2 regions of the Kluyvera sp. CHPC 1.2972 genome follow, and region 1 is predicted to be linked to the other one. Evidence: riboswitches for the same ligand, from Rfam matches in the RefSeq annotation. Region 1 holds a riboswitch; the other holds the start of a gene.
What was found. A riboswitch is a leader RNA that binds a small molecule or an ion and turns the genes downstream of it on or off. The one in region 1 is predicted to bind thiamine pyrophosphate.
Positions count from the first base shown of each region.

Region 1 (3,210 bases):
GCAGGCCAGCTCGGCGTTTTTGCACAGCGACATAAAATCACCAGCATGGGCGCGGGTTGCCTTGTACTCCGGCAAATAGCGGCCTGCCTGGCGCATCATCCATACCGGGGTCACGTCTACGGGCTGGCGCAGCAGCGCGCGCAGATAACGATCGTTCTTCAGTTCGCTCATGTTTACATTCCTTTAGCGTTGATGCGCCTATTGTAACATGTCAGTCGTAATCAGCCCGACACATTGCCACGGTATCTTCGATCAGACGACGCGCCACGGTGCCCGGCGGCGGCAAAAGCGGGAGATCGTCGTAGCGATACCAGTTGGCGTTAAGCAGCTCTTTAGGATCGATAACGATGTCGCCGCTGTCGTACTCCGCCATAAAGGCGGTCATCAGCGACTGCGGGAATGGCCACGGCTGGGAGGTGACGTAGCGCAGGTTCTTCACCTTAATGCCGCTCTCTTCCATCACTTCACGCGCCACCGCCTGCTCTAAGGTTTCGCCCACTTCAACAAAACCGGCCAGCACGGTATGCACGCCGTTGCGATGGCGAACGTGTTGGGCAAGGAGGATCGAATCATCGCGGCGAATGGCGACGATAATGCACGGCGCAATCTGCGGGTAGTAGCGCTCACGGCAGTGGCTGCACAGCATCGCCCATTCGGTTTTGCTCGGGTGCATGGTATGGCCGCAGTAGCCGCAGAATTTGTGCGAGCGGTAAAACTCCGCCAGCTGCACGCCGCGCCCGGCAAGCTGGAACAGGCCCACGTCCTGGTCAAGAACCTGACGCACGGTGCCCATATCGTGGCGACGCTGCTGTACCAGCCAAACCGGGTCACCTTCCCACTCACCAATCTGGAGTGCGTGCTGACCCACAAGATCGAAATTTACCGCTTCGCCATATGGTAATTCCCCACCGGGCAACCATAATTTTTGTTCGTGGCTGACTATCCACCAGCCGCGATCCAATTTTTCAATTATACGATCCATATCTCTTGCGCTACCTTCGGTTCATAGGCATTTTATTAACATAATATTTACATATTGACGTGAGCAGATTTTAAACTTACTGATGCGGGGGTCAACCTATGTTAAACCAGTTAGAGAGCCTGACAGAGCGTGTAAAAGGACACCACAGACTGGTCGACCGCTGGCTGAATATTCGTAAGCACCTGCTCGTGGCTTACTACAATCTGGTTGGCCTTAAGCCTGGCAAAGAATCGTTCATGCGTCTTAACGAGAAAGCGCTTGATGACTTTTGTCAGCGCCTGGTCGACTATTTATCTGCCGGTCATTTCAGTATTTATGAACGCATTATCCATAAAATGGAAGGCAACAGTCCGCTTTTAAACGCCAGCAAAATCTGGCCGCTGCTGGATGCCAATACCCAACAAATTATGGACTACTACGACTCTACGCTGGAGAACGCTATCGACCAGGATAACGTGTATGCCTTCCAGCAGGCGCTGTCCGATATCGGTGAAGCGCTGGAGGCCCGTTTTCTGTTGGAAGACCAGCTCATCATGCTGACCTTCGAGGCGCTCGGCGAGGACGAAATAAAACGCCCGGCTTGAGATTTGCCGCATTAACGAGTAGTTTACATTCATTACCTCTCATCATCTGAGGTTACTTCTTGTCGGAGTGCCCAGTGCGCAAGCACGGGCTGAGACCGTTAATTCGGGATCCGCGGAACCTGATCAGGTTAAGACCTGCGAAGGGAACAAGAGTCAATCTATAGTCGCATCGCCCAAGGGCGATCTTCTCTCTTGCTTCATCCGTCGTCTGACAAGCCATGTCCTTACTTTTATTTGGAATGAGCTATGTCTGTCACTACTAAACCATCTCGCCGCGAACAGCGCGCCCAGGCCCAACACTTTATCGATACCCTGGAAGGCACCGCGTTCCCGAACTCCCAACGTATCTACATCACCGGTTCGCAGCCGGATATCCGTATTCCAATGCGCGAAATTCAGCTGAGCCCCACGCTGATTGGCGGCAATAAAGAAAACCCACAGCTCGAAGCGAACGAAGCGGTGCCGGTGTACGACACGTCCGGCCCCTACGGTGACCCAAACGTGGCGATTAACGTCCAGCAGGGTCTGGCAAAGCTGCGCCAGCCGTGGATTACCGCTCGCGACGACAGCGAAGAGCTGGATGACCGCAGTTCCGCCTACACCAAAGAGCGGCTGGCCGATGATGGTCTCGACGAACTGCGCTTTAATGGGCTGCTGACGCCGAAGCGCGCCAAAGCAGGTAAATGCGTCACTCAGCTGCACTATGCCCGTCAGGGGATTGTGACGCCGGAAATGGAGTTCATCGCCATTCGTGAAAACATGGGCCGCGAGCGCATTCGCAGCGAAGTATTGCGCCACCAGCACCCAGGCATGGCCTTCGGCGCACGCCTGCCGGAGAACATCACGCCGGAATTCGTGCGTGATGAAGTCGCCGCCGGGCGCGCCATCATTCCTGCCAACATCAACCACCCGGAATCCGAGCCGATGATCATCGGCCGCAACTTCCTCGTGAAGGTGAACGCCAATATCGGTAACTCGGCGGTGACCTCCTCCATTGAAGAGGAAGTGGAAAAATTGGTGTGGTCCACCCGTTGGGGCGCAGATACGGTGATGGACCTGTCGACCGGCCGCTATATCCACGAAACCCGCGAATGGATCCTGCGTAACAGCCCGGTTCCGATCGGCACCGTGCCGATCTACCAGGCGCTGGAGAAGGTCAACGGGATCGCCGAAGATCTGACCTGGGAAGCCTTCCGCGACACGCTGCTGGAGCAGGCCGAACAGGGCGTCGACTACTTCACTATCCACGCGGGCGTGCTGCTGCGCTACGTGCCGATGACTGCCAAGCGCCTGACCGGCATCGTCTCTCGCGGTGGTTCTATCATGGCGAAATGGTGTCTCTCCCATCATCAGGAAAACTTCCTCTACCAGCACTTCCGTGAAATCTGTGAAATCTGTGCCGCCTATGACGTATCGCTGTCGCTGGGCGACGGTCTGCGTCCGGGCTCGATTCAGGACGCCAACGACGAAGCCCAGTTCTCCGAGCTGCACACGCTGGGCGAGCTGACCAAAATCGCCTGGGAGTACGATGTGCAGGTGATGATTGAAGGCCCGGGCCACGTGCCGATGCAGATGATTCAGCGCAACATGACCGAAGAGCTGGAGCACTGCCACGAAGCGCCGTTCTACACCTTAGGGCCGTTG
Region 1 covers NZ_JAPKIB010000025.1:24,406-27,615, reverse strand. Annotated here, with positions in the region: gene hemE (uroporphyrinogen decarboxylase) at 1-171, opposite strand, end outside; gene nudC (NAD(+) diphosphatase) at 212-982, opposite strand; gene rsd (sigma D regulator) at 1,081-1,566, shown strand; TPP riboswitch at 1,620-1,729, shown strand; gene thiC (phosphomethylpyrimidine synthase ThiC) at 1,813-3,210, shown strand, end outside.

Region 2 (3,210 bases), on a different contig from region 1:
TGCGAGTGCTTTACTACCGTCCGATGCGCAATTTACTGCCGGGAACGGCGCTTCGGCGCTCGGAAACCCATATTGCGCGGCAAATCTTCAGTGCGCTGACCCGGGTAAATGAGGTAAATGGGGAACTGGAAGCGGATATTGCGCACCATTGGCAGGCCATATCCCCATTACACTGGCGTTTTTATTTGCGTCCCGGCATCCATTTTCATCACGGTCGTGAACTGGAGATGGAGGATGTCATCAGTTCGCTGCATCGCAGCATGACGCTGTCGCTCTTTTCCAACATCACGCGCATTCATTCCCCAACCGCCTGGACGCTCGATGTCCATCTGAGCGAACCCGACCGCTGGCTGCCGTGGCTGCTGGGCCAGGTATCGGCGATGATCCTGCCCCGCGAATGGCAATCGCTCAGCGACTTCCCGCGCATGCCGGTAGGTACCGGACCGTATGCCGTCGCCCGTAACAACCAGAACCAACTGAAGATCCACGCGTTTGATGACTATTTCGGTTTCCGGGCGCTGATTGACGAGGTGAACGTCTGGGTGCTACCGGAAATCAGCGATGAGCCGAACGGTGGCCTGACGCTCCAGGGCACTACCCAGAGCGAAAAAGCGGTAGAAAGCCGCCTCGAAGAGGGCTGCTACTATCTGCTGTTTGATGCGCGCAGTTCGCGCGGCAACAACCCGGCGGTGCGCCAGTGGCTGAGCCACATTTTCCACCCGAACAACCTGCTATATCACGCAGGCGAGCAGCACCAGAGCCACTGGTTCCCGGCCTACGGCCTGCTGCCGCGCTGGCACCATGCCCGTAGCCACGCCTGTGAAAAACCGGCAGGTCTTGAGTCGGTCACCCTCACCTACTACCGCGATCACGTAGAACACCGGACGATCGGTCAGATCATGGAGGCGCTGCTGGCGGCGCACCAGGTCAAACTGGTTATTCAGGAAGTGGACTACGACGAATGGCACCGTGGCGAAGTGGTCAGCGATATCTGGCTGAATAGCGCCAACTTTACGTTGCCGCTCGACTTCTCGATTTTTGCCTACCTTTATGAAGTGCCGCTGATCCGCCACTGTATTCCCATCGACTGGGAGGAGGACGCACAGCGCTGGCGCGAAGGAGAACTTTCACTGCCCGACTGGTGCCAAAGTCTGCTGGCAAATCAGTCCATTGTACCGCTGATCCACCACTGGCTGATGCTGCAAGGTCAGCGCAGTATGCGCGGCGTTCGCATGAACACCCTGGGCTGGTTCGACTTTAAATCCGCCTGGTTTGCACCGCCGGATCCTTAAGGCTTTTGATTTATTCACGTAATCATTACAATGTGCCGTTCTCAACGGGGTGCTGCGCCGAGTGCGCGGGCTGAGAGATACCCGTCGAACCTGATCCGGATAATCCCGGCGAAGGGATTTGAGGCTAACTCAAAATCCTTTGCCACCATTTTATAAAGGTGCAAAGTGCTCAAAAAATTACTCCCCCTGCTGGTGCTGGTTGCCGCTCCGGCCCTCGCCAAGCCTGTACTGACCGTCTATACCTACGACTCCTTTGCTGCCGATTGGGGCCCGGGCCCGGCGGTGAAAAAAGCGTTTGAAGCCGACTGCAACTGCGAGCTGAAGTACGTGGCGCTGGAAGACGGCGTTTCGTTGCTCAACCGCCTACGCATGGAAGGCAAAAATAGCAAAGCCGACGTGGTGCTGGGGCTGGATAACAACCTGCTGCAGGCGGCAACCGACACCAAACTGTTTGCCAAAAGCAACGTTTCTACCACCGCCGTTACCGTACCGGGCGGCTGGAACAACGACACCTTCGTGCCGTTCGACTACGGCTACTTCGCCTTCGTCTATGATAAAAACAAGCTGAAAAATCCGCCGAAAAGCCTGAAGGAACTGGTTGAGAGCGACCAGAAATGGCGCGTGATTTATGAAGACCCGCGCACCAGCACGCCGGGCCTTGGCCTGCTGCTGTGGATGCAAAAAGTCTACGGCGACAAAGCGCCGGAAGCCTGGCAGAAGCTGGCGGCGAAAACGGTCACCGTCACCAAAGGCTGGAGCGAAGCCTACGGCCTGTTCCTGAAAGGGGAAAGCGATCTGGTGCTGAGCTACACCACCTCTCCGGCGTACCACATCATTGACGAGAAGAAAGATAACTACGCGGCGGCAAACTTTAGCGAAGGCCACTATCTGCAGGTGGAAGTGGCGGCGAAAACCGCGGCCAGCAAACAGCAGAAGCTGGCAGATGAGTTCCTGAAGTTTATGGTCTCTCCGGCCTTCCAGAACACCATCCCAACCGGCAACTGGATGTACCCGGTGACCAACGTCACCCTGCCAGAAGGCTTTAATGGTCTGGTGAAACCGCAAACCGCGCTGGAGTTTACCCCGCAGCAGGTGGCTTCCGAACGTCAAAACTGGATTAACGCATGGCTTCGCGCAGCCAGCCGCTAATCCCTCGCTGGCTGTATCCAGGGCTGACGGCAACCACGCTGATGGTTGCCGTCGCGCTGGCGGCGTTTCTGGCGCTGTGGCTGAACGCACCGGAAACGTCCTGGTCAACGCTGCTCGGCGATAGCTACCTGTGGCACGTGGTGCGCTTCTCCTTCTGGCAGGCGTTCCTCTCAGCGCTGCTGTCGGTCGTGCCGGCCATTTTCCTCGCCCGCGCGCTCTACCGCCGACGTTTTCCCGGCCGCACGCTGCTGCTGCGGCTGTGCGCCATGACGTTGATTCTTCCGGTACTGGTTGCCGTCTTCGGTATTCTGAGCGTTTACGGGCGTCAGGGCTGGCTGGCCCAGCTTTTTGCCTGGCTTGGCTGGCAGTGGCGCTTCTCGCCCTACGGCCTACAGGGTATTCTGCTGGCGCATGTTTTCTTTAATATGCCAATGGCGACTCGCCTGCTATTACAGGCGCTGGAGCAGATCCCCGGCGAGCAGCGTCAGCTTGCAGCCCAACTGGGAATGCGCGGCTACCCGTTCTTCCGTCTGGTGGAATGGCCGTGGATGCGCCGACAAATTCTGCCCATCGCCACGCTGATTTTCATGCTCTGCTTCGCCAGCTTTGCCACCGTGCTATCGCTCGGCGGCGGGCCGTCCGCGACGACCATCGAGCTGGCTATCTACCAGTCGCTGAATTTTGATTACGACCCGGCGCGCGCTGCCATGCTGGCACTGATTCAGATGGGCTGCTGTCTGATGCTGGTATTACTGAGCCAACGGCTTAG
Region 2 covers NZ_JAPKIB010000006.1:144,466-147,675, forward strand. Annotated here, with positions in the region: gene sgrR (HTH-type transcriptional regulator SgrR) at 1-1,292, shown strand, start outside; TPP riboswitch at 1,328-1,427, shown strand; gene thiB (thiamine ABC transporter substrate binding subunit) at 1,458-2,441, shown strand; gene thiP (thiamine/thiamine pyrophosphate ABC transporter permease ThiP) at 2,417-3,210, shown strand, end outside.
Region 2: linked by a shared signal. The riboswitch ahead of thiB (thiamine ABC transporter substrate binding subunit) and the one ahead of thiC (phosphomethylpyrimidine synthase ThiC) in region 1 are both predicted to bind thiamine pyrophosphate.